4 regions of the Bradyrhizobium sp. USDA 3315 genome follow, and region 2 is predicted to be linked to each of the others. Evidence: predicted binding sites of a transcription regulator. Region 2 holds the regulator's gene; each other region holds the start of a gene.
The links. Region 2 encodes LexA, which represses DNA repair genes until DNA is damaged. Its sites were predicted from a motif close to TGTTCNNNNTGTGTTCNG; they were not measured.

Region 1 (7,781 bases), 1.8 Mb from region 2:
AGGTATTTGTCCGCAGCTTAGAACAATTTCTCGTTGCGATGTGGTTCCTCAGGTTCCGCTGGTTTTACGGAACTCAAGCTGCATCGACTGATCTGCGCAACTGATGTGCGGCGATTTTCAGGTCGTCGATAAAGCGCTGATATTCCAGCGCCTTGGCTTTTTCATCCGGCAGCCGCAACAGATAGGACGGGTGCACAGTGACGAGCACCTTGGTTCCGTCGTGGTCGATCAGATGGCCGCGGTTCTTGTTGATCGGCGTGATCTTGCCGAGCACGCTCTGCGCCGCGGTGGCGCCGAGCGCCATCACGAGGTCCGGCTTGATGGTGGCGAGCTCGCGCTCGTACCATTGGCGGCAGGCGCGGATCTCCGGTGTGCTCGGCTTCTGGTGCAGCCGGATCTTGCCGTGCGGCACGAATTTGAAGTGCTTCACCGCGTTGGTGACATAGACCTTGCGGCGATCGATGCCGGCTTCCTGCAGCGCGCGATCGAGCATCTGGCCGGCCGGTCCGACGAAGGGGTGGCCTGCGAGATCTTCCTTGTCGCCGGGCTGCTCGCCGACCAGCATCAGCGTTGCGCTTTGCGGTCCCTCGCCGAACACGGTCTGGGTTGCGTCTTTCCACAGCGGGCAGGCGCGGCAATCGGCGGCCTCCTCGCGCAAGGCCGCGATGGTGTCGTGAGCTTGCCTGTCTTGAACTTGCTTGCCTTGAACTTGCTTGCGGGGCATCGGCGTATCCTGCCGCTTCTGCGGCTCGGCCGCCTTGCGTGCGATGAAGGGGCCGCTGGTCATGCGCATTGCGTCTTCGATCAGGGGTTTAATGATCGAGTCCTCGGGCAGGTTCCTCCAATAGGCTTGCGGCATCTCCATCACTTTCAGCCGTGCGGGATTGAAGCGGCCGTTGTCGTGACGCCGCCAGGCCTCCTCGAGCCGGTCCTCGGTCGGCACTTCGGATTTGGCGACGCCCGGCGTGATCGAGATCGCGTGCCCGTCCCAATGTGCGCAGACGTCGGGGGTCAGGATCGACCACGGCATGTCGGCGAAGCGGCCGGCGAAGAACGGCGCGGCAAGTTCGACGATGCGATGCTCCGGCTCGAACCAGGCGACGTAATGCGCCGTCCGTTCGCGGCCGATCTCGCGGAAGCGCAGATGCGCATGCATCCTGTCGATATCGACATAGACCGCGCGCGCCATCGCGTGGACCTCGGCGACATCGGGATCATCGGTCGCACTGAGCAGATCGTGATGGCTGCGCAGCCGCCACAGCAGGCGATAGAGCAGGGCGAAGCGTTCGTCACTGCGATGCAGGATCGCGGCCTTTGCGAGCTCGACGAATTTGGCCGACACATTGAACCGCGCCTGCGGCGTATCCGGCAATTCATTCACGCAGGATGCCGACGACAATTCGTCGTCGCTGCGTACGGTCCATGTGATCTCTGCGGGCTTCACATCGTTCAGCGCCAATCGCCGCGCGGCCTTGCGCCAGCCCTCGAAATCGGTGTCGTTGTCGAGCACGATGATGCGCATGCGATTGCTCCGTTTCCGTCACGCGCCATTTTCGGGGCCTGCGTGGCTAACACTGCGGAAGATCAGGGCCCGTCCGGTTCGGCGGCTGCTGAATCCCATTGATTCCACTCATGAATCAATGAGCTCACCAATCCGATTGACTCTGCGGGCCCTGTTAGCTTTATATTAGAACATATCATGAACAAATGAGCCAGTCCCTGGTTCTCTGTTCAGACCAGTGACGGCCTCAAATTTTGGTTGGAAGGAGCGGCGCATATGCCGGAGCGCGATCAGCAAAAGTGGTCGCCGGTTTTGCGTCCGATCGCGCTCCTCTTTTTTAAGAAAGGCGCATGATCTTGTCGCCAAACCGCTCACACTTTGGCGGATCATGCGCCGCCGCACGCATGGGTACGCTTGCGTCTCTGCGCGGCAGCATCGCGCGCATCGAGGCGCCATCGGATGCGGCGATGCCGAACCGCGTCGCGCTCGGACACGCCGGCGCGGATGCGATGCTGCGCGGCGGACTTGCGCCGGCGGCATTGCACGAGGTGTTTGCGGCCGGCCATCAAGGCGGCGCGGCGAGCGGTTTCATCGCGGGGCTCGCCGGACGGCTGTCGGCACGCAAGCCGCTGGTCTGGGTGCGGCAGGATTTTTCCGATCGCGAAAACGGCGCGCTATCGATACGCGGGCTTGCCGAGCTCGGCCTCGATCCGCGCCTCTTGGTCACGGTGCGCGCCGCCGATGTCGACAGCGGCCTGCGCACCGCGGCCGACGCGCTCGCCTGCGATGCGCTCGGCGCGGTCGTGCTCGAGGTCTGGGGCCAGGCGCGCCAGCTCGATCTCGTCGCCAGCCGCAAATTGACCCTGGCCGCGCAGGCCTCCGGCGTCACCGCGCTGGTGCTGCGGATCGCGGCAACCCCGATCCCCTCGACCGCGGAGACGCGCTGGATCGTGCGCGCGGCGCATTCGCCGCCGGGCAATGCCGCGAGCGTGTGGGGCGCGCCGTGCTTCGAGGCCGAACTCGTGCGCAATCGTCATGGCCCGGTCGGGCGATGGATCATGGAATGGAAATGTGATGAGTGCCAATTCAGTGAACCGTCGGCGTATTCTCAGCCTGTGGCTGCCACGCCTGCCCATCGACCGCATCAAGCGCAAGCTCGCGCAGGACATCGCCTCGCAAGCTGATGCACGGGAGGTGGCAGGGCTCCCTCTCCCGCAAGCGGGAGAGGCGAAGAAAGCAGAACTCCCCAGCGTCGTCGTCGCAAAAGACCACAACGCCATCCTGCTGCACGCGATCGACGAGGCCGCGGTGCGCGCCGGGCTGTCGATCGGGCTGCCGCTCGCCAATGCGCGGGCGATCTGTCCGGAGCTCACGGTCTATGATGCCGATCCCGCCGCCGATCTGAAGACGCTGAACGACATCGCCGACTGGTGCGACCGCTTCACGCCGCTGGTCGCGCTCGATCTGCCTTACGGTCTGTTTCTCGACATCACCGGCTGCGCGCATCTGTTCGGCGGCGAGCGAGCGCTGCTACAGACCGTGACGGGGGCGCTGAGCCGGCGCGGCTTTGCCGTCAGCGCGGCCATTGCCGGCACCTCGATCGCGGCGCGTACGCTGACGCGCACCGCCTCGGGCAAGATTGTCGCCGATGGCGAGGAGGCGGCGGCGGTCGGCCCGCTGCCGGTGTCGGCGCTCGGCGCCGATGCCGCTGTCACCACCGGCCTGCGCCGCGCCGGCTTGAAGACCATCGGCGATGTCGCCTCGCGCGCGCCGCATGAAATCTCGGCGCGGTTCGGTGCGGCCTTCACCACCTTGCTCAACCACGCGCTCGGGCAGGGCGATGCTCCGATCAGCCCGCGCAAGCCGCTGCCCGATTACATCGTCGAGAAGCGTTTCCCCGAGCCGATCGCGACCGACACCGTGATCGCGCTGACGCTCTCAAGCCTTGCCAAGATGCTGGTTGCGGCGATGGACAAGCAGGGCAAAGGTGCGCGGCAGCTGGAAGCGAGCTTCTTCCGCACCGACGGTGCGGTGCGCGCGATCATGGTCGAGACCGGGCGTCCGGTGACGCGGCCCGAGATGATCGATCGCCTGTTCCGCGAGCGGCTCGATGCGCTGAATGATCCGCTCGATCCCGGCTTCGGCTTCGATCTCATTCGCCTCGCCGCAGGGCGTACCGAGATCGTGGTACAGCAGCAGCGCGATCTCGACGCCACCATACACGACAATGACGAGCTCTCGGCGCTGATCGACCGCATCGCCGCCCGCATCGGCGGAAAACGCGTCGTCGTGCATCTGCCGCTGGAGAGCCACATCCCCGAACGATCGGCGCTCGCGCTGCCGGCGCAGCATCATCTGGCCGCGGCCAGCGCCGCCGCCTGGCCGGAGCACGTTGCGAGCGAACCACCGCTGCGTCCCTTGCGGCTATTCGAGCAGCCCGAACCGATCAAGGTGCCGTTCGCGACCGTGCCCGACGGTCCGCCGCATCAATTCACCTGGCGGCGCGCGCAGCACGAGGTGGTGCGGGTCGAGGGCCCCGAGCGCATCGCGATGGAATGGTGGAAGCAGGACGGCGCGTCGCTGACGCGCGATTATTTCCGCGTCGAGGATGCCGAAGGCCAGCGCTTCTGGATCTTTCGCGACGGTCTCTACGAGAGCGAGCTGCGCGACGAGGAGGGCAAGCCCGTTCCGGCCAACTGGTATGTGCATGGGCTGTTCGCATGAGCGCACCTCCACCTGATTATGCCGAGATCGGCATCACCAGCAATTTCTCCTTCCTGCGCGGCGGTTCCGATCCGCGCGCCTATGTGCATCAGGCGAGCGAACTCGGGATTCCCGTGATCGGGCTCGCCGATCACAACACGCTGGCCGGCGTGGTGCGCGCCTGGAAGGAGCTCGACAGCGAGAAGGTTGCCCATCCGCCAAAGCTTTTGATAGGCGCCCGCATCGTCTTCATCGACTCTACGCCCGACATCCTGGTCTATCCGCGCGATCGCGCCGCCTATGGCCGGCTGTGCCAGCTCCTGACCCGCGGCAAGCGCGGCGACGACATCGTGCGGATCGAGAAAGGCGAGTGCCATCTGAAGCTCGCCGACCTCCTCGACTTCGTCGAGGGGCAGCTCCTGGTGCTGGCGCTGCCGCATCGCTTTGAGGAGGCAGGCACGCTCGATCTGCTTGCAAAGCTGAAGGCAAGCGCCGCCGACGGCGTCTGGCTCGCCGCAAGCCTGCTCTATCGCGGCGACGACAGGCGCCGCCTCGCGCGGCTGCATGGCCTCGCCACCGACGCCGGTGTGCCGCTCATCGCCACCAACGAGGTGCTCTATCACCATCCGGCGCGCCGCCCGCTGCAGGACGTGCTGACCTGCATCCGCGAAAAGACCACGATCGAGGCGGTCGGCCGCAGGCTCGAGGCCAATGCCGAGCGGCATCTCAAGCCGGCGCATGAAATGATCAGGCTGTTTCGCGATCTGCCGGACGCGATCGCGGAAACCATGCGCTTTGCTGCACGCATCTCTTTCTCGCTCGACCAGCTCAAATATCAGTATCCCGACGAGCCGGTGCCGCCGGGCAAGACCGCGCAGCAGCATCTGGAAGATTTGACCTGGGCCGGTGTCGACAAATATTTCGGCGGCGAGATCGACGAAAAGCTTCGCACCACCCTGAACAAGGAGCTCGCGCTGATCGCCGAGCTGAAATACGCGCATTACTTCCTCACCGTGCACGACATCGTGCACTATGCGCGCAGCCAGAACATCCTGTGCCAAGGACGCGGCTCGGCAGCCAATTCCGCGGTCTGCTTCGTGCTTGGCGTCACCTCGGTCGATCCGACCAAGGTCGATCTGTTGTTCGAGCGCTTCATCTCCAAGGAGCGGCTGGAGCCGCCCGACATCGACGTCGATTTCGAGCATTCGCGGCGCGAGGAGGTGATGCAATATGTCTACCGCCGCTACGGCCGCCACCGCGCCGCGATCATCGCCACCGTGATCCATTATCGCCCGCGCAGCGCGATCCGTGACGTCGGCAAGGCGCTCGGGCTGACCGAGGACGTCACCGCGGCGCTCGCCGACACCGTGTGGGGCAGCTGGGGCAAGGGCCTCAACGACATGCAGGTGCGACAGGCCGGGCTCGATCCCAAAAATGCGATGATCAACCTCGCGGTCGAGCTCGCCACCGAGCTGATCGAGTTTCCGCGTCATCTCTCGCAGCATGTCGGCGGCTATGTACTGACCCAGGACCGGCTCGACACCTATGTGCCAATCGGCAACGCCGCGATGGACGACCGCACTTTCATCGAATGGGACAAGGACGACGTCGACGCCCTTAGCATGATGAAGGTCGACGTGCTGGCGCTGGGCATGCTGACCTGCATCCGCAAATGTTTTGACCTGATCGCCGACCACAAGGGCGAGCACTGGGAGCTAGCTTCGGTCCCGCAGGACGACAAGAAAGTTTACGACATGCTGTGCCGCGGTGAATCGCTCGGCGTGTTCCAGGTCGAGAGCCGGGCGCAAATGAACATGCTGCCGCGGCTGAAGCCGCGTACCTTCTACGATCTCGTCATCGAGGTCGCGATCGTGCGCCCGGGGCCGATCCAGGGCGACATGGTGCATCCTTATCTGCGCCGGCGGAACGGCCAGGAAAAGGTCAGCTATCCATCGCCAGCGCCCGACCAGGGCGACAAGGACGAGCTCTACAACGTGCTGCACAAGACGCTCGGCGTGCCGCTGTTCCAGGAGCAGGCGATGCGGATCGCGATCGAGGCGGCCCATTTCACGTCGGAGGAAGCCAACGGCCTGCGCCGCTCGATGGCGACCTTCCGCAATCTCGGTACCATCGGCAGCTACGAGGAGAAGCTGGTCGGCAACATGGTGGCGCGCGGATATTCACCCGACTTCGCCCGCAGCTGCTTCGACCAGATCAAGGGTTTCGGCTCCTACGGCTTCCCGGAAAGCCACGCCGCGAGTTTTGCGCAGCTCGTCTACATCTCCTCATGGCTGAAGCACCATCATCCCGATGCGTTCTGCTGCAGCCTGCTCAACTCGCAGCCGATGGGCTTCTATGCACCGGCCCAGATCATCGGCGACGCCCGCAAGAACGGCGTCACGGTGCGCGAAGTCGATGTCTCCTTCAGCTTTGCGCAGAACACGCTGGAGGAGAAGGTCGGCGATCATTGCGCGGTGCGGCTCGGCTTTCGCCAGATCGACGGATTTCACTGGCTGGATGAGGACGAGGAGAGGCTGAAACAGCTTCAACTGTCATTCCGGGATGGTGCGCTAGCACCAGACCCGGAATCTCGAGATTCCGGGTTCTCGCTTCGCGATCCCCGGAATGACGGTGTTGAGACAGACTGGGCCGACCGCATCGTTGCCGCGCGCAACCGCCGGCCGTTCACCTCGCTGGAAGACTTCGCCCGCGACACCGGCCTGCCCAAGCGCGCGCTGATCCTGCTCGCCGACGCCGATGCGTTCCGCTCGCTCGGGCTCGACCGCCGCGAGGCGCTGTGGGCGGTGCGCCGGCTGCCCGACGACGTGCCGCTGCCGCTGTTCGAGGCCGCCACCGCACGCGAGCAGCCGGATGAGGGCGCCAAGCCGCTGCCGGAGATGCCGCGTCCGGAGCAGGTGGTCGCCGACTATCAGACCATTCGCCTGTCGCTGAAGGGCCATCCGATGGAGTTTTTGCGCGACACCTTCACGAAGGAGCGCGTCGTCGCCTGTCACACCATCAACCAGAGCAACGACCGCCGCCGTGTCCGCTGTGCCGGCGTCGTGCTGGTGCGGCAGCGGCCGGGCAGCGCCAAGGGCGTCGTGTTCATGACGCTGGAGGACGAGACCGGCATCGCCAACATCGTGGTGTGGCCGAAGGTGATGGAGCAGTACCGCAAGGAGGTGATGGGCGCGCGCCTGATCCTGGTCGAGGGCTATATCCAGAGCAGCCCGGAGGGCGTGACGCATCTGGTGGCGCAGCGCATGACCGATCGCTCCCACGATCTGATCGGCCTCGCAAATGAATCCTTGAGCCGCAAGCATCCGGTGCCGGCGGGCCCCGCGCTGATCGAGCCGCTCAACGACGACCGCCGCGATCACGGCGACAACTCGCCGCAAAAGATCCGCCACCCGCGCAACGTCCGCATCCTGCCGCCGTCCCGCGATTTCCATTGAACCACGTGCGACGGCTCTCTCACCGTCACCCTGAGGAGGCCGCGGAGCGGTCGTCTCGAAGGGCGACGGTCCGGCTTTCTCCGCGCGACTGCCAGCGGGGCCGTGCATCCTGAGGCGCGCAA
Region 2 (7,781 bases):
CCGCCGAGCTCGCCACGCGCTTTGTCGTCGACGACAGTTTCAAGCATCATGAGATCGGCCGGATCGACGACGCGGCATTCTTCGAGAATCTGCGCCGGACGCTCGGCATCAACATCACGGACGCCCAGTTCCTCGAAGGCTGGAACGCGATCTTCACCGGCGAGATGCCGGGCATCGCCCCGCTGCTCGCGGCGGCCGCCAAGCGGATGCCGCTCTACGCCTTCTCCAACACCAATCCGGCCCATGTCGCGCATTTCTCGGTCACCCATGCCGAGCTGCTCAGCCATTTCCGCAACGTCTTCCTGTCCTCGAGCATCGGCTTCCGCAAACCCGACGCCGAGGCCTACGATCATGTGGTAAAAGCCATCGGCGTGCCGGCGTCGCGGATCCTGTTCTTCGACGACCTGGCCGCCAATATCGAAGGTGCGCGGGCGCGCGGCCTTCATGCTATCCACGTGACGTCGACGGATGACGTGGCAAGGGCTTTGACCGCACTTGGAATTTGAACATTAAGAATTGAGGAGCTCTGAGCGTGGCCCTGATGCCGGTTGCCGATGCCCTGTCCGCCGTCCTCGCCGGCGCCGAACCGCTGCCGGAGGAGATGGTCGCGCTCGATGCCGCCTACCACCGCACGCTTGCGCACGACCTCGCGGCGCTCCGCACCCAGCCGCCGCAGCCGATGTCGGCGATGGACGGCTATGCGGTGCGCGCCGCCGATGCGGCTGATCTAAAGGCCCGGCTCAAGGTGATCGGCGAAGTCGCCGCCGGCCGGCCGTTCGAGCGGACGGTCGGCGCCGGCGAGGCGGTGCGGATCTTCACCGGCGGCGTGATCCCCAATGGCGCCGACGCGGTGATCATCCAGGAGGACACCGCCGTCGACGGCGACCACATCACGATCACGGAGGCCGCCAGCGTCGGGCGGCACATCCGCCCGGCTGGGGTCGACTTCCGTGAGGGCGAGGTGCTGCTCGCCGGCGGCAGCCGCCTGTCCGACCGCGCGCTGTCGCTGGCGGCCGCCATGAACTATCCGGAACTTGCGGTGCGCCGCCGCCCGAAGGTCGCGGTGCTGGCGACCGGCGACGAGCTGGTGATGCCGGGCTCGCAGCCCGGTCCCGGCCAGATCGTCTATTCCAACGGCTACGCGCTGCGAGCGCTGGCGCGCGCCGAAGGCGCCGAGACCGTCGACCTCGGCGTTGCCGCCGACACGGTAGAGGCGACCACGGCGGGCATCCGCCGGGCACGCGAGGCCGGCGCCGATGTCCTCATCACGACAGGCGGCGCCTCGGTCGGCGACCACGATCTCGTCAAGCGGTCGCTGGAAGCCGAGGGCGTCGAGATGGCGTTCTGGCGGATTGCGATGCGGCCCGGCAAGCCGATGATGCATGGCCGGCTCGGCGCGATGCGGGTGATCGGTCTGCCCGGCAATCCGGTGTCGTCCTATGTCTGCGCCTTCCTGTTCCTGGTGCCGTTGATTCGGGCGCTGAGCGGCCGGAAAGTGATTCATCATCGCCGCGCGAGCGCCCTGCTCGGCCGCGACCTCGCAGCCAACGACCAGCGCGAGGACTATCTGCGTGCGCGTCTCGAAGCGCGCGAGGACGGCACGCTGATCGCAACGCCGGTGACGCAGCAGGACTCGTCGCTGCTCGGGAATCTCGCTGCGGCACGGGCACTTCTCGTGCGCCCGCCGTTCGCGGCGGCGGCCGTCGAAGGCAGCGAATGCGAGATCCTGACACTGCCCGAATAGGGTTTTCGCGCCCCGCCGATTGTGCGTTGCCCGACACGTTCACCGGAAATTAAGTGGTTGCGGAACACATATCGAACATATAGTGTCCGTTCATGATTTGTTTCGAGTACTGGTGTCTACAATCGGGAAGCCGCGTGGAAGCAGGTGCATCGAGCACATGCTCCTGAGGTCAGGCCCGGCCTGCAGGCCCCACCAGAAGAGTCTCGGAATCGAACGACGCTATCAACCGGGGGAATACTCGAGATGCTCACGCGCAAACAGTACGAACTACTGCGTTTCATCAATGAACGTCTGAAAGAGGCCGGCGTACCGCCCTCCTTCGACGAGATGAAGGATGCGCTCGACCTGCGCTCGAAGTCCGGTATCCACCGCCTGATCACTGCGCTGGAGGAGCGCGGCTTCATCCGCCGCCTGCCGAACCGCGCCCGCGCCATCGAGGTCATCAAGCTGCCCGAACTCTCGGCCGGCGGCGGCAACGGCCGCCGCGGCTTCACGCCCAGCGTCATCGAAGGCACCCTCGGCCGGCGCGCCAGCACGCCGCCGATTGCCGAGGACGACGGCAACCGTCCGGTCGCGGTCCCCGTGATGGGCCGGATCGCCGCCGGTACGCCGATCGAGGCGCTGCAGACCCGCAGCCACACCATCAGCGTGCCGCCCGACATGCTCGGTGCCGGCGAGCACTATGCGCTCGAGGTGCGCGGCGACTCGATGGTCGATGCCGGCATCCTCGACGGCGACATGGCGCTGATCCAGCGCAACGACGTCGCCAATACCGGCGACATCGTGGTGGCGCTGATCGACGAGGAGGAAGCCACCCTGAAGCGCTTCCGCCGCCGCGGCGCATCGATCGCGCTCGAGCCGGCCAACACCGCCTATGAAGTGCGCATCCTGCCGCCGAACCGGGTCCGCATCCAGGGCAAGCTGATCGGCCTTTATCGCAAATACTGAATTGCAAATACTTGCGGCGGCCGGGAACGAGCAACACGTCGGATCGTTCCTTGCATGATAGTGTAGCGTACGGCCTGCCCGATGCGCTCCGATACCTCTCGCGCAGCGTCGCGTGTTTGTGATCGGAGCGATCTCGGACCAGTCGTACAATCGCCCAGAAACGAGCAGACGCTCGTTCGCTATCGTCCACTCTGGTAGAGGCCCTAATGCCTCAAGGAGAGGCACGGGTCGCTACCTCGAAATGAGGAGCCATCCGATGTGTGACTATAGTCTGCACGCCGTGGCATCGCGCCCCGCCATTGTCGGAGAGACGCTGATCACGACGACGTTCCGCGGCACGTCGACCCGCGGCTTTGCTTCGGAGAATGACCCCACTGTCGCGGTCTGCATGCTGCCGGGCACCGAGCTCGCTTTCGCCGAGAACGTTCGCTACGACAGCCGCTGGATCTGGACCAAGACGCTGAACTATCGCGTCGGCGTGTTCAACGAAGTCGAGCCCGACGTGCCTGATCGGCATCATGACGCGGTCGAATTCCCCGACGGCAGCCATGTGCTGGTGACCCAGCTGGTCGAGGGACAGCGCGTTAGCGTGCTGCAATTGCCGGCGCTGCATCCGCCGGTCGAGCAGAAGCCGAAGGTTGTGGAGCGGCGGCCCTCCGCATTCGCAACGCTGTTTTTGGGTTGAGCGCATCGTCGCCGCGGAATGAGCTGTTCGGCGGCGGATGACCTAAGCAATTTCGGGCGACCCCGGACTCCCGCTTCCGGGGCGCAGAAGGAGATTTGCGTCGGCCGGCGCCTTGGCGCATCATCGGGCACGGAGGACGTGCGCGGTGGTCGATAAGGTCACATGGCAAAAGGCTGGACGCGTCACGGAACCGGGCCGCTACATGTTCCGGTTCGGTTGGCTGACGGTAACGGCCGACGACCTGAAAGTCTGGGAGCAATTTCCCGAGGCTTCCTTCACCCTCGTCAAGAAGCCCGACGCCGGCCCCGACTCCGACGAATACCATCTCGGCCTGTTCGAGCTGCCGAGCGGCCCCTCGCCGGACCACGGCTAATCATCGCCCTGCAGATCGGTCTCGGCCGGCGTCGCATCCACCGCAGGCCGCGGCGCGGCGGCGGGCGCGCGCAGCGTCGTTTCGCTCTCGCCGTCGCCGGGAACTGCCGGCGACCACGGCCGGTCGATCCCGCCGGGCTTGACCGCATCGACGGCGTAGCCGTCCCTGATCCTTCGCAGCACCAGCGCGCCGTGGCGGCGCAGCCGCTCGGCATCGATCACCGATGCCGCGCAGCCCTGCGGCGCCGGCCGCGCCGTCACGATCAGGGCTGCGCGCTCGCAGTCGTCCGCCAGCGCCTCCGGCCGGGTCGCCAGCGCGACGAAGACGCCGCCGGGTCCCTGGGTCACGCAGCCGCCGGCATCGCACGAGACGCCCTCGCCGAGCGACGCATCGGTGGCGGTGCGCGCGTCGGCGTCCGCCGCCAGCCACTCCTTGACCAAAAATGCATCCTTGGCGCTGTGCATCAGATGCAGCCACCCGTCACCGCCACGCACCGCGACGTTGCGGCCGTCGCCCGAGATCAGCACGTCCGGCTGCGGCACCCTGAGCGCCCAGACCGAGGCCACCAGCAGCAGCACCGCGCCTGACCAGCGCAGCGGCGTGCGCAGCAGCCCGAGCAGGATGATGCCGGCGCTCGCTGCGATCAGCGGCCCGATGCCGAACGCCGCCATGCGGCCGACCGCGCCCGGGAGTGCGGCGACCCATTGCGTCACCAGGATCATCCAGTCGATGCCAAGACCCATGATCGCCCAGAACAGTCCGTCGAAGCCGACCGGCATGGCGACGAGCCCGAGCAGGCCGGCCGGCATCACGACCGCCGAGACGACAGGCATCGCCGCAAGGTTCGCAAGCAGCCCGTAGGGCGTCACGCGGTGGAAATGGAATGCGGCATAGGGCGTCGTCGCCAGCCCCGCCACCAGCGAGGCCAGCATCAGGCATCGTGAGCTCGCGCCCGCCCCACAGCGCGACGCGCGCGGTCGCCGAATGGTCGGGCGACGCCAGCAGGTTCGGCAGCCCGATCTGCACCAGCGCCACCAGCCCGAGCGTCGCGGCGAACGACATCTGGAAACTGGGATGCACCAGCGCCTCCGGCGCGATCGCGAGCACGATCAGCGCCGCCACCGCCAGCGTCCGGAAGGTGATCGCGCGGCGGTCGACGATCACGGCGAGCAGCACCACGGCGGTCATGAAGAACGACCGTTGCGTCGCGACCTCCGCGCCCGACAGCAACAGATAGAACGCCGCGGCGACCAGCGCGGCCGCCGCGGCCCATTTCTTGATCGGATGCCCCGCCGTCAGCGCCGGAAACAGCGCGAGCAGCGCGCGCACCGCGAAGAACACGACGCCGGCGACCACGGCCATGTGGTAGCCGGAGATCGACAGCACATGGCCGAGCCCCGAGATGAACATCGCATCGTTGACCGGCGTCGAGATCGCATCGCGCCGGCCGGTGAGCAAGGCGGTTGCGATCGCGCGCTGGTCGCCGTCGAGCGTGGTGCGAATCCGCGCGTCGATGGCGTCGCGCAGGCCCTGCATGAAGGCGGCGTAGCGCAGCGCAAAGCCGCCGGTCGCAGGCGGCTCCCTGGTCTTGACGGCGCCCATCACGAAGCCGGAGGCGCCGATGCCCTGGAAATACAGGTCACGGCCGAAATCATAGGAGCCCGGGCGCTGCGGCCCGAGCGGCGGCAACAGCCGCGCCTTCAACTCAACGAAGCTGCCGACATCGGGCGCGGTGCCCTTCTTCACCGAGAGCCGGACCCGATTGAGCTTCGTCATGTCGCGCGGGCTCTCCATCGAAACTCGCGGATGTCGCGCGTCTCGACGAAGCCGGTCAGCGCCACCGAGAACATCGGTCGCGCCAGCACCGTGTGAGCGACGCGCGCCGTCTTCCAGGTCGCCGTCGCAAGGCCCGCGGCGACCGCGGCCAGCATCACGATAACGGGAAACACGCTGCGCCGCCGCAGCAGCAGCGCCAGCAGGCAGAGCAGGATTGCGACGGTGGCCGCGACCGACAGCACCGGCTCGTGCTCGGCCGCGAAATAGAACGCGATGCCGGTGCCGAACGCCACCGGCACCCAGGGCAACAGGCGGCCCGCCCCCGCCTCCGCGCGCGCCCATTGCCGCACTGTCTCGACGAGAGGCTTCCAGATGCCGGCGCGCGCCGGGAGAAAGCCGCCGACCGGCGCAGCCGTGCGCGGCGGCCACGTCCCCGCGTAGCCGCGTTTGCCGCCCGGCGTCGTGCCCTGCTCCGCCATTCCGCTTGCGATCCCTGCCGGGCGGCAGGCTAGCGGATGGCCCCGTCACCCGACTAGCGGAACGGATGCAGAATACGGACCGGCAACGCCCGGGTACCTGGATCGTCGCGCCTTGCCTAGCTCGCGCCGGGCCACGGCTGCCGCCTGCGTCAAATCGATCGAGCCGAAAGTCTCACTAAGATACCGATCACATTAGGAATAGACTGTTCCGATGCCTCCGCTCCCAAAGAGACGGGGATGAGGCAGTGACGGCTCGCGGCACTTGAAGGCCGCTGGAGCTCCTCTCAGGTGGCCACAACTCCCCTGAGATCAGGCGTTGCGGACGAACGCGCAAATCTCGCCTGTAACGCCGCGCACCACGCGCACTCCGCGAGCGGATAGATCGCTGAAAAACGCGAGGAGTAGCGTTTGCTTTTGAGAGGAGCAGCACATGGCAATTCAAGTACCAAGCGATTTTCGCCGCGTGATTGTCGCTGCGTCAGTGGGAAACATCATTGAATGGTACGACTTTTATATTTTTGGCAGCCTGGCCGCGGTTCTTTCGGTCAAGTTCTTTGAGCAATCCAACCCTGTCGCAGCCCTGCTGAGCACGATCGCGCTGTTCACTGCGGGATTCCTGATCCGCCCGCTGGGGGCCTTCCTGTTCGGATGGATGGGCGATCGGGTCGGCCGCAAATATACATTCCTCATTACGCTGAGCGGAATGGGCCTAGGAACGGGAGCGATCGGACTGATCCCAACTTATCAGTCGATCGGCCTGACGGCCGCATTCATTCTGTTCGGTTTGCGGATGATCCAGGGTCTGTGCCTGGGCGGCGAGTATGGCGGCGCCATCACTTACGTCGCCGAGCATGTTCCGGACGACAGCCGCGGCTACTACACGGGCTGGCTACAAACCTCGCCGACGCTGGGGATCGTGGTGTCGCTGGCGGTGATCGTTCTGACCCGAACCTGGGCCGGCAATCAGGCCTTTGACGAATGGGCGTGGCGCGTCCCGTTCCTGGTCTCGTTCCTGCTGGTGGCCATCGCCATCTACATCCGCCTGCAGCTCCAGGAGACACCGATTTTCCAGGAGATCAAGGCACAGGGACAGATGACCAGGAATCCCTGGCGGGAAGCTTTCCTCAGCGCCAACATCAAGTACATCCTGATCGCCATCGTCGTCCTGATTGGACAGGGCGTGGTCTGGTACAGTGGTCAATTCTGGGCACTGTACTTCCTGCAGCAGGTCTCCAAGGTCGATGCGGTTACCTCGGCCTACATCGTGGGGGCCGCATTGTTGATCGCAACGCCGAGCCTGATCTTCTTTGGTTGGCTGTCGGATCAGATCGGCCGCAAGTCCGTGATCCTCGGAGGAATGCTGCTTGCCGCGATCACCTACTATCCGCTGTATCTGTGGCTCGGCATGGTCACGCAGCCGGGACACATCAACTATCCGGTCGCCGTCTTCATCATCTTCATCCTCGTCTGCTATGTCGGGATGGTGTACGGGCCGGTCGGCGCGTTCCTGGCGGAGTTTTTCCCGGCCAGGATCAGGTACACCTCGGTCTCGGTGCCGTATCATATCGGCAATGGTTGGGGCGGCGGATTGGTGCCGTTCATCACATCGGCCGCCTTCGCGGCGACCGGCAGCATCGGCTACGCGTTGATCTACCCGATTGTCGTTCCCGCGGTGTGCTTCGTGATCGCCGTCTTCATCATGCCCGAGACACGCAAGACCAGAATTTGGGAGCAGATCGAGGCGAAAGCCGCATCGTGAGGGAGTCACCATGCTGA
Region 3 (7,781 bases), 4.7 Mb from region 2:
ACAACTCGCTCGACCCAAGCGTGCCGCCGATCGCGGTGCTTATGGTTTGCGGAGCGTAAACAAAACTCGTTACCGCCGCGTTGACGCGGGGCATTCCGGCACGAATCGGGACAGCGCTGGGTTCGGTCAGGCGGCGCGGCGCAAATCGTCGGCCAATGCACGATAGGACAGCGCTTCGGCAAGGTGCAGCCGGCCGATCGTCTCGGCGCCGTCGAGATCGGCAAGCGTGCGCGCCACCCGCAGCACGCGGTGATAGCCGCGCGCGGTGAGGTGCATAGTGTCGGCGGCCTCGCGCAGCAGCTTCTGCCCATGCGCGTCGGGCTGCGCGATGGTCTCGAGCAGCGAGCTCGGCGCTTCCGCATTGGTGCGGACATGCGGCATGCCGGCTGCCGCATAGCGCGCGAGCTGGATGTCGCGCGCGGCCGCGACGCGGGCGGCGACCTCGGCCGATCCCTCCGCCGGCGGCGGCAGGATCAGATCAGCCGCAGTCACGGCGGGCACCTCGATCCGCAGGTCGATGCGATCCATCAGCGGGCCGGAGATCCGCATCTGGTAGTCGGCGGTGCAGCGGTCGAGCCGGCCGCGCTTGCAGGAATAGCCGGGCTCATAGGCATGGCCGCAACGGCACGGGTTCATGGCCGCGACCAGCATAAAGCGCGCCGGATAGGTGACGCGGTGGTTGGCCCGGCTCACCGATACCTCGCCGTTCTCCAGCGGCTGGCGCAGCGAATCCAGCACGCGCGGATCGAACTCCGGCAGTTCGTCGAGGAACAGCACGCCCTGATGCGCCAGCGAGATCTCGCCCGGCTTGGCGCGCATGCCGCCGCCGGTCAGCGCGGCCATGCTGGCGGAATGATGCGGGCTGCGGAACGGGCGTCGCGCCGTCAAGGCGCCGTCGCGGATCTCGCCGGCAACCGAGGCGATCATCGAGACTTCGAGCAGCTCCGACGGCGATAGCGGCGGCAGGATCGAGGGCAGCCGCGCCGCCAGCATCGATTTGCCGGCGCCGGGCGAGCCCATCATCAGCAGATGATGACCGCCGGCGGCGGCGATCTCGAGCGCGCGTTTCGCGCTCTCCTGGCCCTTGATGTCGCGCAGGTCGAGCAGCGCTTCCTCGCGCTCATGCACCTTCGGCTGCGGTCGCGACAGCACCTGCGTGCCCTTGAAGTGGTTGGCGATCTGGATCAGCGAATGTGCCGCGATGATCTGGATGTCCGGACTGGCCCAGGCGGCTTCCGATCCGCAGCCGGCCGGGCAGATCAATCCCTCGTCGCGCGAATTGGCGCCGATTGCCGCGGGCAGCACGCCCGCCACCGGCGCGATCGAGCCGTCGAGCCCGAGCTCGCCGAGCACGGTGAAGCCGTTCAGCGCATCCGGCGGGATCGCGCCGATCGCCGCCATCAGGCCGAGCGCGATCGGCAGGTCATAATGGCTCCCCTCCTTGGGCAGGTCAGCCGGTGCGAGGTTGACGGTGATGCGGCGGGCGGGAAGCGCGAGGCCGGAGGCGATCAGCGCCGAACGCACGCGTTCGCGGGCTTCCGACACCGCCTTGTCGGGCAGGCCGACGATCGCGAACGCGGGCAATCCCGGCGCGACCTGCACCTGCACGTCGACCACGCGGGCCTCGATCCCCTCGAATGCGACGGTGGAAACGCGCTGGACCATGCTGCCCCTATTCTTCCGCAATCGAAGGTAGCGGAACCGAGCGGCAAGTGCAAGAACATTACAAGAACGTTCGCGGCGCCGAGGGCTGGTCGCCCGGTACCAATTCACCGCGCGGAGCATCTGCGTCCGGCCCGTGCGGAAGCGTCAGGCGTCGCTCGCGATGACGCGCGCCTCGCGCGATCGAACACAGCTCGCGTCGTCGACAACTGCAGAAATCATTTTCAAGAATCATTCCAGCATGATGAGCATCGCGCGCTTATTGTCGCAGCGCGTCGTCGATTTCCCCGCTGTTTCAGTGTTCGCACGCTGATCGCGCGCGCAGTCTCGATCTATTCCAACTGCCGAGGTCTGTACTCGCGAGCCCCGCGCTGTAGAGCCGGATCACAAATCCATCCAGGCTGATATCAGGGGCGCCTTCGCGTGATCGATCGACTTGCTTCGCATTCCACCCGTCAACATCCAGCGCTGCGAACGATCGGTCTGTGTACCGCCGCCGTCCTTGCCGCAGGAGTCACGACCGAACGCGCCGACGCGCAATCGGAACTGCCGCCGGTGAGCGTGGACGCGCCTCAGCAGCGCGCGATCACTGCGAATGCAAAACCGGTTCGTCGTCCGGTGGCCGCACGCGCGAGCCGCGCCAACCGCGTGGCTCGATCCCAGCAGGCGACGCCGCAAGCGGCGGCACGATCCGGTGCCGGCGCCGGCGAGCGAGCCGGCGGTCCGGTGGTCGGGTTCGTTGCCACGCGTTCGGGCACGGCGACCAAGACCGACACGCCGCTGATCGAAATCCCGCAATCGATCTCGGTCGTCACCACGGACCAGATCAGGAACCAGGGTGCGGAATCGGTGGGCGCGGCATTGCGCTACACCGCAGGGGTCAGCGGCGACGTGAATGGCGGCTCGGACACCCGCTTCGGCGGCCTGCAGATCCGCGGCTTCGACATGACGATGCCGGGCCTCTATCTCGACGGCCTGCGGCTGCCGAGCAGCAATTATGTGCACTTCCTCGGGCTCGATCCGTACGGAGCCGAGCGCCTCGAGGTCCTGAAAGGGCCATCCTCGGCGATGTTCGGCGGCAGCGGCACCGGCGGCATCCTCAACTATGTCAGCAAGCTGCCGACTGCACGCGAGTTCGGGGAAGTGTCGCTGTCGGGCGGCAGCTTCAACCGCTATCAGGGCGAGTTCGATATCGGCGGCCGCGCCAACAAGGAAGGAACGGTGCTGTGGCGCCTGACCGGCGTCGCGCGCGATGGCGAGACCCAGGTCGACTACACCAAGGACAATCGCGTCTTCATCGCGCCCGCCGTCACCGTGAAGCCGAATGAGGACACCACGATCACCTTCCTCGCGAACTACCAGAAGGAACGCACCGGCTGGGGCCTGCAATTCCTGCCGCCGTCCGGCACCGTCTGGGCCAACAATGGCCGCTACATTCCGAACACCCGCTTCGTCGGCGAGCCCGGCTTCAACCAGTTCGACACCGAGCAATCCTCGGTCGGCTACATGCTGTCGCACGACTTCAACGAGGCGCTGACGTTCCGCCAGAACCTGCGCTATTCGTGGATGCACAACGAGCAGAAGAGTTTCTACGGCACCGGCTATGCATCGGCGGCCGACGAGGCCGCGGGCCTGCTGTCGCGCGGCGGCGCCGGCGGCAGCTCGACGATCGATTCCTTCGCGGTCGACAACCAGCTGCAGGGCAAGTTCGTCACCGGCCTGCTGAGCCACACGACGCTGTTCGGCGTCGATTACCGCAACACCTCGTTCCGCGACATGGCCTCGAGCTACAGCACCGGCAAGCTCAACGTCTTCGCGCCGGTCTATACCAACAGCTGGACCAACAACGGACCGTATGACGACACCGGCATCAAGCAGTCGCAGGCCGGCCTCTATCTGCAGGACCAGATCAGGCTCGGCCGGCTGTCGTTCCTGCTTGGCGGGCGGCAGGATTTCGTCACTACCGACCTCGACAACAATCTCGCGAAAACGTCGACCTCGACCGACGCCTCGGCATTCACCGGCCGCGCCGCCGTGATGTACAATTTCGACAATGGCGTCGCGCCCTATTTCAGCTATTCGGAATCATTCCTGCCGGTGCTCAGCATTAACGCCGCCGGCGAGCTGCTGAAGCCGGAGTCCGGCGTGCAGTACGAAGTCGGCGTCAAGTACCAGCCGGTCGGCATCAATGCACTGATCACGCTGGCCGCCTTCGACCTGACCCGGTCCAACGTCGTCACCTACGCCCCGCCGTTCTATTTCGCCGAGCAGACCGGCGAAGTCAGGTCGCGCGGCGTCGAGCTCGAAGGCACCGCGACGCTGGTCGAGGGCGTCAACATCCGCGGCGGCTACGCCTATGTCGACGCGGTCGTCACCAAGGATCCCGTCAATGTCGGCAAGGCGCCGACCACGGTGCCGCTCAACCGCTTCTCGCTGTGGGGCGATTACACCATTCAGGGCGGTCCGCTCGCCGGGGTCCAGTTCGGGGCCGGCGTCCGCTATGTCGGATCGACGTTCGGCGACGACGCCAACACCTTCAAGGTGCCGGCGTCGACGGTCGTCGATGCGCTCGTCGCCTATACCAGGGACAATTATCGACTTTCGCTCAACGTCACCAACCTCGCCGACACGCGCTACGTGGCAGCCTGCTACGGCAACACCAGCTGCTTCTACGCGGAGGGCCGCAAGGCGATCGCGAAGCTGACCTATCGCTGGTGATCACCCAAACAACCTGCTGAAATCCCCATGAGACCAATCTTCGGACGACTGCATCGCTGGGCGGGTCTTCTCACCGCGGCCTTCCTGTTCTTCTCGGGCATCACCGGCGCGATCATCTCGTGGGACCACGAGATCGACGATTTGCTCAACAGGAAGCTGTTCGAGGTGACGAGCTCCGGACCCGCGATCCCGTCGGTCGAGCTCGCCCGGCTGATCGAGCAGCGCGATCATCGCGCCCGCGTCGTCCACATGTTCATGACGGCGGAGAAAGGCGAGTCACTGTGGTTCTTCGTGCTGCCGCGGATCGATCCGGCGACCGGCAAGCGCTACACGCTCGACTACAACCAGGTCTTCCTGGATCCCAACACCGGCGCCGAGCTCGGACGCCGCTATTGGGGCGCGGTCTGGCCGGTGACCCGCGAAAACTTCGTCTCGTTCCTCTACAAGCTGCACTACACGATGCATATCCCCGAATTCTGGGGTAGCGATCGCTGGGGCATGCGCTTCCTCGGCATCATTGCCGTCATCTGGACGATCGATTGTTTCGTCGGCTTCTACCTGACCCTGCCGTCGCGGCGGCGCGCAAGGGCGGAGCGGGCGTCGGCGATATCAGGCCCGCGCGGCAAGAGCTTCTGGACCCGCTGGGCACCGGCCTGGAAGATCAAGACCTCAGGCAGCGCCTATCGGATCAATTTCGACATTCATCGCGCCTTCAGCCTGTGGACCTGGGCCTTGCTGTTCGTGATCGCATTCACGGCATTCTCGCTGAACCTCTATTTCGAGGTGTTCTCGCCGTTGATGAAGACCGTGTCCAACTACACGCCGACACCTTACGAGCAGCGACCATACCGTCATCTCGACGATCCGATCGAGCCAAGGATGACCTATGCGGAGATCGCCACGCGGGCCGCGGCCGACGGCAAGGCGCGCGGCTGGACCACGCCGATCGGTTCGATCAATTATGGTCCGGCCCACGGCGTCTATGCGGTCGCATTCTTCGAGCCGGGCGACGAACATGGCGCGGCGGGCGTCGGGCCGGCGCAGCTTTACTACGACAGCGAGGACGGCCGTCCGCTTGGCGAGCGGCTGCCATGGGTCGGCACCGCAGCCGACGTGTTCGTGCAGATGCAGTTTCCGTTGCATTCCGGCCGGATCGCCGGCCTGCCCGGGCGCATCCTGATCTCGCTGATGGGATTGGTGGTCGCGGCGCTGTCAGTGACGGGCGTCGTGATCTGGTGGCGCAAACGTCGGGCGCGGATTGGCGCGCGAGGTATGATGCGCGCACACCCCGAGAGCCGCCTTGCGCCGGCGGAATAGGCCGGGCGCCCCGTGGGCTCCTTGCACCGGGCGGCAAATGCATTCGGGAGCGGCGGCGGCCGCTCCCGAGGCAGTCCGTCTTCGCAATCAGTCCGTTACAGGTTCATCTGCATCGGCTCTGGATAGTAGTGGAAGCCTTCGCCGACCTTGGCGACGTGGCCGTAGCCCGGCCAGGCGAAGTGATAGGACATCACGGCCGTCTTGTTCGCGGCCAGCATCTCCAGCAGCTTGACCCGCGACGCCGCCGCCTGCTTCGGATCGGTGTCGTAGGAGAATTCCATCCGCGGACGCTCCAGCAGCAGCACCGCGTGATGCGAGAGGTCACCGAGGAAGGCGAAGGATTTGCCGCCCGAGCTCACCATGAAGATGGTGTGGCCCACGGTGTGGCCGGGCGCTGCGATTGCCGTCACGCCGGGCAGGAATTCCTGGCCGTCCTTGAAGAACACGATGCGGTCGCGCACCGGCAGCAGGTTCTTGCGGGCATGCACGATGAAGTCCTTCAACGGACTGCCCATCTTGCCTTCGTCGGTCCAGAATTCGAGATCGCTCTGGGCGATGTAGTACTGCGCATTCGGAAACAGCGGCTTGTCGTCGGTGCCGACAATGCCGCCGATATGATCGATGTGCGCGTGCGACAGCACGACGGCGTCGATGTCCTCCGGCTTGATGCCGGCTTCCTTCATGCTCTTCTGCTGCCGGCCGGTGGTCGGACCGAAGGCCTTCGAGGTGCCCATGCCGGTATCGAACAGGATCAGCTTGTCGCCGGTATTGACGATCGGCGAATTCTGCTCGAGCACGACATTGTCGGGCGAGAGGAAGTTGTCGGAGAGCATCTTCTTCACCTCCTCCTTCGGCACACCGGTGAAAGTGCCGGAGGGATCGCCGAGCGGAAGCGGCCCGTCGGATACGACGGTCACTTCGGCTTCGCCGAGCATGAAGCGGTGCCAGTAGGGTGTCTGCGTGCCGAGCTTCGGCGCGCGTGCCTGTGCGGTGCCCCCGAGCAGGGTGCTGGCGCCGAGACCGGCACCGAGCGCGAGCAAGGATCGTCGTGAGACATTGAGCGTCATAACGTCTTCCTCCAGAATTTTTATAAGATTTTCGCGTTGTTGCCCGCGCGTTGACCCGCCGCTTGACCTGACGCAGGCGAGAGGATGCTGCCCTCGCCTGCGCAAGCTGGCAAGAAGAATAAGGAGAACGCATGCGTGATCGAACGCTGGCTAAATTTCAGCCAGCTGTGCGGCGCACAAGGGAGGATTATTTCGCGGCGCGCTTCTTCTCGATGGCATCCCAGATCATCGCCGCGACGTCGGGGCCATTGAGCCGCTGGATTGCGCGGATGCCGGTCGGCGAGGTGACGTTGATCTCGGTGAGGTTGCCGTCGATCACGTCGATGCCGACAAACAGCAGGCCGCGTTCGCGCAGCGCAGGTCCGAGCGTGGCGCAGATTTCGCGCTCGCGATCGGAGAGCTCGGTCGCCGTGGCCGCGCCGCCACGGACCATGTTGGAGCGCAGATCGTCCGCCGCCGGCACGCGGTTGACGGCGCCGGCGAACTCGCCGTCGACCAGGATGATGCGCTTGTCGCCGTGCTTCACCTCGGGGAGGAAGCGCTGGATCACCCAGGGCTCCTTGAACGTGACGGAGAACATGTCGAACAGCGAGCCGAAGTTCATATCCTGCGGCATTACGCGGAAGACGGCGGCGCCGCCATGGCCGTGCAACGGCTTCATGACGACGGCGCCATGCTGGTCGCGGAATGCGTTGATCTCGTCGAGATCGCGCGAGATCAGGGTCGGCGGCATCAGCTGCGGGAAATTCATCACGAACAGCTTTTCCGGCGCGTTGCGCACGCTGGCCGGGTCGTTGACGACCAAGGTCTTCGGATGGATGCGCTCGAGGAAATGGGTCGAGGTGATGTAGGCGAGGTCGAACGGCGGATCTTGCCGCAGCAGCACGACGTCGAAGCCGTTGAGCGGCTCGCGCTTCGGCTCGCCCAGCGTGAAGTGATTGCCGACCTCGTCGCGCACGGTGAGAGGCTGCACCGGCGCCACCAGCTCCTCGCCGCGCAGCGACAGCTTGTCGGGCG
Region 4 (7,781 bases), 5.9 Mb from region 2:
ACGACGATCGGCGATGACAGGTCCTTCATCAGCACGAAATTGCCGCCGCCCATGTCGCGGCGATAGGTCTGCAGCAGGAACGGTTTTGTGTTGGCCGCGACCTTGCTCACCGCGCGGTCGTTGAAAAGGCGGCGGTTGCGGCAATTGGCGTTGTTCCAGACCGGGTCCGGCCCCTGCGGCTGCCGGTAGTTCGGATTGTGGGTCGGCAGATAGCCGCTGCGCGCCCAGGCGACGCAGAACACGATGCGCGGATCGCTCTTCTGGATCGGATCCTGGATCGCGGGCAGCACGCGGTCGGTAAACGCGACGTAGTCGGTCAGGTACTGCTTCGGATTGGTGCCGGCGATCTCGCGATAATTCTCGTCCATCAATTGCGCGAGCGTGACCTCGCCGCGCGCGACGGCATTCTCGAACAGCTCCGAGATCTGCCTTGCGGTGTCGATCACGACACGGATCAGCGGCGTGTCACTGGTCTCCACGCCGCTGTCGGCGATGGTCACGATCAGGCTCTCGGAGAGCTCGAGCAGTTTCGCGACGCGGCTGTCGGCGTGCTTGAGGTCGCGCGAGGAGAGGTCGACGCCCTTGGCCAGCTCGTTCAGCTCCGCGATCACGCTGTCGCAATGGCCGAGATTGGAGGTCGCGGCGCGCGCCACGCTGCCGATCTCGGCGCCGACGGATGAGAAGCCTTCCTGCACGCGCATGATGATGCCCGAAATCTGCTGGGCGCCTTCGCCGGCGCTCTTGGCGCGCAACGAGGCATCGCTGCTCTCGCCGATCAGGCTGCCGATCTGGCCGTCGAGATCGCGCACGGTGTCGGAAATCTGATGCGTCGCCTGGCGGGTCGCTTCCGCAAGGTTCTTGACTTCGCTCGCGACCACGGCAAAGCCGCGGCCGGCATCGCCGGCGCGCGCCGCCTCGATGGTGGCGTTGAGCGCCAGCAGATTGGTCTGCTTGGCGATCGCCTCGATCGAACCGGAAACCTTGGCGACCTGGCTCAGCGCGGAGCCGACCGCGGCGAGCCGCGCCTCGATCCGTCCGACCGCCGCGACGAGCTCCGCGATATGGCTGACCGCCGTCTCGACCACATGGCGCGACTCCGCGATCTGGCCGACCGCGGCGGATGCGGTCGTTTGCACCGCCTGTGATGCGTTGGCGATGTCGTGATTGGCGGCGACCATCGTCTCGGCCGTCGTCTGCAAATGATGGAAGCGCTCGGACTGGCTGCTGACGCGGTTCGCGACTTCCTGGACGTTGCCGGCGATGTCGGCGAGTTCGACCCCGAGGCCGCCGATGCGGTCGGCGAGCTGGTCCACCAGCCGCTCGGCCAGCGTTCGGTCCGATGACGTATCCAGAACTGCAAGCTGCGCGGCCGACATGTCGACGCTTCCTCCGTTACAGCGGCCTGTCGGCCGCCGCAGCATTCCCCATTCCAACCCTAAAGCGTGATTCGCGCTGCCGATCTTGCCTGAGCGCGCACCGTGTAGCCCGGATGCAGCGCAGCGAAATCCGGGACTCCTGCCCGTGGAAACATGCATCCCGGATTACGCTTCGCTGCATCCGGGCTACGAAGCGTTCAAAGCTTGTAGGCGGTGCGGAACCCGCCCCAGTGCCGGCCGCGCACGCGGATCGGTACGTCGATCTCGCGCATCATCACCGTGTTGCCGCCTCCCATGTCGCGCGCATAGGTCTGGATCAGATAGGCGCGCTGGTTGCGGCCGGCGGCGAGGCCCGCGGCGTCGTTGAAGATGCGGCGGTTGCGGCTGTTGGCGGTGTTGTATGCCACGTCGCCCGGCCGCTGCGGCTGCGAGTAGAGCTTGTTGTGGACGGGCAGATAGCCGTTCTGGTCGATCATCACGCAGAATGCCATTCGCTTGTCCCTGGCGAGGAATGCGTCCTGGAACGCCGGCAGCGTGCGCTCCGCCCAGTCCAGCATTTTGGTGCGGTACTGCACCGGGTTGGTGCCTGCGATCTCGACATAGTCGGTGTCGAACATGTCGGCGATTGTAATCGCGCCGCTCGCCAGCCCGTTCTCGAACATCTTGCTCAGCGTGCTGCCGGCTTCGATCGCGCGGGTGACGAGCTCGGCGTTCTCCTCGTGGATCGCCCACATCCGGTCTTCGATTTTTTCGCGCAGCTCGGCCGTTGCCGCCTCGAAGCGGGCCTGGCTGCCTGCCTTGGAGCGCTCGCCGATCCGGATCCGGCACGCGCCGATCTCCGGCAATGTCGCGTTCAGGGTCTCTTGCGCCGGCAGCTTCTCGGCATCGGCGCCGCCGATCAAAATGCCGTCCATCGCGATCTCGTAGACCGGTGCGGTGACGATGCCGCGCGTGGTCGTGATCTCGATCTTGAGGCTGCAAGGCAGGCGCTCGTTCTTGCGCGGATCGCCGCGCTCGTCCTGGCGCAGCAGCACCGCGCAGCGCGCTTTCAGCTTCTGCGCGAACGCAGTCACCGCCTTGCCGGCCTTGGCGACATTGTCGCCATGCGCGGCGGCTTCGCGCGTTGCCGAGTCGATCTCGCCGGCGCTGGTGCCGACCGAGACGATGAAGTGCGAGGCGGAGGCGGCGTTCTGCCCCATCTCGCCGGTGATTTCATTCTGCTCGGCGACCGCGCCGTTGACGTTCTCGAACACCGGGCGGATCTTTTCGATCGCCTGGGAGATGCGGTGCACCGCGTCGGCCGATCCGGTGGCGTCCTTCTGCAATGCCTCGATCTTGCGGGTGATCTCCTCGGTCGCGCTCTGGGTCTGCACCGCCAGCGCCTTGACCTCGGTTGCGACCACCGCAAAGCCCTTGCCGGCGGCACCGGCGCGCGCCGCCTCGATCGTCGAGTTCAGTGCAAGCAGCGTGGTCTGCCGCGCGATCTGCGCGATCAGATTGACGACGTTGCCGATCGCGGCTGAGGATTCGCGCAGGCGATCGACATTGGCGGTGGCCTCGCGCGCCGCGGCCGCGGCGTCGTCAGCGAGCTGGCTCGCACTGCGCACCTGCGCCCCGATGCCCTCGGCGGAGTGGGTGAAGCGGTCGGCGGCTTGCGAGAACGTCGTCGCGGTGCTCTGCGCATCGCTGCTGCGGCCGGTCAGCGCGTCGGTGCGGGTGCGGATGGTGGCGAGCTTGGCTGCCGTCGCCTCGGCGCCGTCGGCGACCGAGCTCGCGGCGCGTTCGAGCTGGCGGATCATCGCGCCGAGCTCGAGTTCCAGCAATTCCAGGATCTCCTTGGAGGAATCCTTGGATGAATCCTTGGCCGAATCAGTCTCGGCCGAGACCTCAGGGGTTGCGGCCGCGGTTGGAACCTGCGGCGCGACGGCCGGCGCAGCCGGCTCCGGCACTTGCTTTCGAAACAAACCGAACGCCATGTGGGCTCTTTGGGGCTGTGGAAAGTTGCGGCGGGACGGGGCGATCCTCGCATCCGGGCATGAAGTCATGGTTAACAAGTGCCTCATATTCCGGCTTGCGGTAGTATTCCTCCGCCGGAGGGCCCCGGCGATCCTTTGATTTTGACCGTGAGGGGCCTATAAGGCCGCGTTTTCCATTCCTGTTCAGACCCTAAGCTCCGAAGAGACGTCGCATGGCCGGCCATTCCCAATTCAAGAACATCATGCACCGCAAGGGCCGGCAGGATGCCCAGAAGTCGAAGCTTTTCGGCAAGCTGGCCCGCGAAATCACCGTGGCGGCCAAGCTCGGCACCCCGGACCCGGCGATGAATCCGCGGTTGCGCGCCGCCGTGGTCGCGGCCCGCGCCGAGAACATGCCCAAGGACAATATCGACCGTGCCATCAAGAAGGCCGCGGGCAATGAGGGCGAGAACTATGACGAGATCCGCTACGAGGGTTATGGCCCCGGCGGCGTCGCCGTCATCGTCGAGGCGCTGACCGACAACCGCAACCGCGCCGCTTCCGATATCCGCTCCTTCTTCACCAAGTCGGGCGGCAATCTCGGCGAAACCGGCTCGGTCGCCTTCATGTTCGACCGCACCGGCATCATCGAATACGACGCCAAGGTCGCCTCCGACGACGCCATGCTGGACGCCGCGATCGAGGCCGGCGCCGACGACGTGGTCTCCAGCGAAGGCGGCCACGAGGTCTACGCCTCGCAGGACACTTTCCGCGAAGTCGCAAAAGCGCTGGAAGCGAAGTTCGGCGAGCCGCGCAAGGCGGCGCTGACCTGGAAGCCGCAGAACACCGTTTCGGTCGACGACGAGACCGGCGAAAAACTGTTGAAGCTGATGGACCTGCTCAACGAGCACGACGACGTCCAGAACGTGTTCGCCAATTTCGAGGTGTCCGACGCGCTGATCGCGAAGATGGGCGGGTAAGAGCGTCGTCCGCCCCCAACACACCACTGTCATCGCCCGCGAAGGCGGGCGACCCAGCATTCCAGAGACCTGCGTTTGATTCGAGAAGCCGCGGCGTACGTCATCCCCGCTCCCGTGCGCAATTGCGCACTAGGCGGGGATGACGAGCGGGCCGAGTACAACGACACGCGGAGCAGGGGATGGCGCTCCGTTTGTGTTTCGTTCTCCCGGCGCAGGCGGTATCACTACCCCATGACATCCCAGCCGATTCGCTCCCCCGTCCGCATCATCGGTATCGATCCGGGTCTCCGCCGCACCGGCTGGGGGGTGATCGAGACCGAAGGCAACCGTCTCGTCTATATCGCCTGCGGTTCGGTCGAACCGCCGGACGATCTGCCGCTGGCGAGCCGGCTGCTCGCGATCCATGAGGGGCTGGCCGCCGTGCTCGCCGATTACAAGCCTGCGGAGGCGGCGGTCGAGCAGACCTTCGTCAACAAGGACGGCGTGGCCACGCTGAAGCTCGGCCAGGCGCGCGGCGTCGCCATGCTGGCGCCAGCAATGTTCGGTATCTCGGTCGCCGAATACGCGCCCAACCAGGTCAAGAAGACCGTGGTCGGCGCCGGACATGCCGAGAAGAACCAGATCCAGGTGATGCTGAAGATCCTGCTGCCGAAAGCCGAGCCGCCGTCCGCCGACGCCGCGGACGCGCTCGCGGTCGCGATCACCCACGCCCACCACCGCCAGAGCATCGCGCTGCGGCTCAGGGTGGCGAACCTATGATCGGCAAGCTGAAGGGTCTGATCGATTCCTATGGCGAGGATTACGTGATCCTCGACGTCGGCGGCGTCGGTTATCAGGTGCATTGTGCGAGCCGCACGTTGCAGGCGTTGCCGTCGCCGGGCGGCGCCGCCGTGCTCTCGATCGAGACCTACGTCCGCGAGGACCAGATCAAACTGTTCGGCTTCCGCAGCGATCACGAGCGCGAATGGTTTCGCCTGCTGCAGACCGTGCAGGGGGTCGGCGCCAAGGTCGCGCTCGCGGTGCTCGGCACGCTGCCGCCGACCGATCTCGCCAACGCCATCGCGCTGCGCGACAAGGCGGCGGTGGCGCGGACGCCGGGTGTCGGGCCGAAGGTCGCCGAGCGCATCGTCAGCGAATTGAAGGACAAGGCGCCGGGCTTTGCCGATGTCGATCCCGCGGTGGTGCAACTGTCTGGCGCGATCGACAACAACCGCGCGCCGCGTCCGGTCACCGACGCGATTTCGGCGCTGGTCAATCTCGGCTACGGCCAGCCGCAGGCCGCCGCCGCCATCGCCGCCGCCTCGCGCAGCGCCGGTGAGAGCGCCGAGACCGCGCAGCTGATCCGGCTGGGCTTGAAGGAACTGTCGAAGTGATCCGTGGATTGGAGCGCCTCTGTTCTTCACCTCGCCCCGCTTGCGGGGAGAGGTCGGATCGCATCGCAGATGCGATCCGGGTGAGGGGGTACAGGTCTCGACACACATTGCGCTCGCGGAAGGAGCCCCTCACCCCAACCCTCTCCCCGCAAGAGCGGGGAGAGGGAGAACAATCTCGTGTTAGTCTCGCATCATGAATACGCCCTCGCGCATGGTCTCGCCTGAACGCCGCTCCGACGATGTCGGTGACACCGCGCTGCGGCCGCAGTCGCTGACCGAGTTCGTCGGTCAGGCCCAGGCGCGCAAGAATCTCTCGATCTTCATCGAGGCTGCGAAGAAACGCGGCGAGGCGCTCGATCATGTGCTGTTCGTCGGTCCCCCCGGCCTCGGCAAGACCACGCTGGCGCAGATCGTCGCGCGTGAGCTCGGCGTCGGCTTTCGTGCGACCTCCGGCCCTGTCATTGCGAAGGCCGGCGATCTCGCAGCGCTGCTGACCAATCTCGAAGAGCGCGACGTGCTGTTCATCGACGAGATCCATCGCCTCAGCCCGGCGGTCGAGGAAGTGCTCTATCCCGCGATGGAGGATTTTCAGCTCGACCTGATCATCGGCGAAGGTCCCGCGGCGCGTTCTGTGAAAATCGAATTGTCGAAATTCACCCTGGTCGGCGCGACGACGCGTGCGGGGCTGCTCACCAATCCCTTGCGCGACCGCTTCGGCATTCCGATCCGGCTCAATTTCTACACCGAGGAAGAGCTCGAGAAGATCGTCACCCGCGGCGCCCGCGTGCTCAATATCGGCATGAGTCCTGACGGCGCAAATGAGATCGCGCGCCGCGCCCGCGGCACGCCGCGCATCGCCGGCCGCCTGCTGCGCCGGGTGCGCGACTTTGCCTCCGCCGCCGATGCCGATTCCGTCGACCGCGGCATCGCTGACCGGGCGTTGAGCGCGCTCGAGGTGGACAGCGTCGGGTTAGACGCGATGGACCGGCGCTATCTCACCACCATCGCGTTGAACTATGGCGGCGGGCCGGTCGGCGTCGAGACCATGGCGGCGGCGCTGTCGGAGCCGCGCGATGCGATCGAGGACATCATCGAGCCCTATCTGATCCAGTGCGGCTATCTGCAGCGTACTCCGCGTGGCCGGCTCCTGACCTCGCATGCTTTCCGTCATCTCGGTCTCGCCGAGCCGAACCGCGATCCCTCGCAATTCGGCCTGTTCGGCGGCAATGGCGACGAGGACTGACGCATGATCCGGAAGAGCGCGAAGCGGTTCTTCATGCTGAAGCAAAAGCCCTCCGCTCCCAAAGACGTGAATGACGTGTTGATGCAGCGCGTCGCGCTTGCCGGTAACCTTGCCTACTAACCATTGCGGCATCCCTGCAGGCCGTCTGCACAAACGCGGCCCAATTTCGCTCCAATCAAAGGGCCTATGATAGCCCAGAGTGTTTTCGACAAGCGCCAGGCATCACCGATCACACATCCATGATTTCACGTCGTCATTTTCTGCGCGGGTTCGGCGGGTTGACCGCCGCCACCGCTTCGACCGCGGCCTATGGCTTGAGCGAGCCGGTCGTCCGCCTCGCGCTCACGCGCTACGATCTGTCGCCGCGGCAATGGCCGGCGGACTTTCCGCTCAAGATCGCCGCACTCGCCGACATCCACGCCTGCGATCCCTGGATGTCGCTCGATCGCATCGCTGAGATCGTCGAGCGGACGAACGCCCTGAACCCCGACATCATCGTACTGCTCGGCGACTATGTCGCGGGGCTACGCCACGTCACCCGCTTCATTCCGGCCTCCGACTGGGCCGCGGTGCTGAAGGGCCTGAAGGCGCCGCTCGGCGTGCACGCCGTGCTCGGCAACCACGACTACTGGGAAGACAAGGCGGTACAGCGCTTGGGGCGCGGCATCCCGCTGGCGCGCCGCGCGCTGGAGGGGGCGGGGATTCCGGTCTACGAGAACGACGCGGTGCGGCTCGCCAAGGACGGTCGTCCGTTCTGGCTCGCCGGTCTCGGTGACCAGCTCGCCTTCATGGCGGCGCGGCCCTATCGCCAGGTCACGCGCATCGGCGTCGACGATCTCAACGCGACGCTTGCC

Region 1: ACVIYL_RS39875 (ImuA family protein) is a predicted target of LexA. The motif match lies at 1,689-1,706, and genes of this name have one in related genera.
Region 3: ACVIYL_RS09105 (YifB family Mg chelatase-like AAA ATPase) is a predicted target of LexA. The motif match lies at 1,717-1,734, and genes of this name have one in related genera.
Region 4: ruvC (crossover junction endodeoxyribonuclease RuvC) is a predicted target of LexA. The motif match lies at 4,495-4,512, and genes of this name have one in related genera.

What each region holds. Positions count from the first base shown of each region.
Region 1 is NZ_JBSRYP010000001.1:8,506,374-8,514,154, reverse strand. It holds gene ACVIYL_RS39880 (UdgX family uracil-DNA binding protein) at 74-1,522, opposite strand; gene ACVIYL_RS39875 (ImuA family protein) at 1,906-2,685, shown strand; gene ACVIYL_RS39870 (Y-family DNA polymerase) at 2,576-4,225, shown strand; gene ACVIYL_RS39865 (error-prone DNA polymerase) at 4,222-7,659, shown strand.
Region 2 is NZ_JBSRYP010000001.1:6,702,570-6,710,350, reverse strand. It holds gene ACVIYL_RS31460 (HAD family hydrolase) at 1-506, shown strand, start outside; gene ACVIYL_RS31455 (molybdopterin molybdotransferase MoeA) at 533-1,744, shown strand; gene lexA (transcriptional repressor LexA) at 1,988-2,692, shown strand; gene ACVIYL_RS31445 (hypothetical protein) at 2,949-3,377, shown strand; gene ACVIYL_RS31440 (hypothetical protein) at 3,523-3,750, shown strand; partial or broken gene ACVIYL_RS31435 (ComEC/Rec2 family competence protein) at 3,747-6,005, opposite strand; gene ACVIYL_RS31430 (MFS transporter) at 6,436-7,764, shown strand.
Region 3 is NZ_JBSRYP010000001.1:1,968,760-1,976,540, reverse strand. It holds gene ACVIYL_RS09105 (YifB family Mg chelatase-like AAA ATPase) at 127-1,665, opposite strand; gene ACVIYL_RS09100 (hypothetical protein) at 1,826-1,975, shown strand; gene ACVIYL_RS09095 (TonB-dependent siderophore receptor) at 2,218-4,380, shown strand; gene fsrB (siderophore utilization protein FsrB) at 4,408-5,697, shown strand; gene ACVIYL_RS09085 (MBL fold metallo-hydrolase) at 5,793-6,764, opposite strand; gene gshB (glutathione synthase) at 6,952-7,781, opposite strand, start outside.
Region 4 is NZ_JBSRYP010000001.1:821,351-829,131, reverse strand. It holds gene ACVIYL_RS03770 (methyl-accepting chemotaxis protein) at 1-1,376, opposite strand, end outside; gene ACVIYL_RS03765 (methyl-accepting chemotaxis protein) at 1,574-3,352, opposite strand; gene ACVIYL_RS03760 (YebC/PmpR family DNA-binding transcriptional regulator) at 3,565-4,311, shown strand; gene ruvC (crossover junction endodeoxyribonuclease RuvC) at 4,543-5,070, shown strand; gene ruvA (Holliday junction branch migration protein RuvA) at 5,067-5,684, shown strand; gene ruvB (Holliday junction branch migration DNA helicase RuvB) at 5,878-6,927, shown strand; gene ACVIYL_RS03740 (metallophosphoesterase) at 7,167-7,781, shown strand, end outside.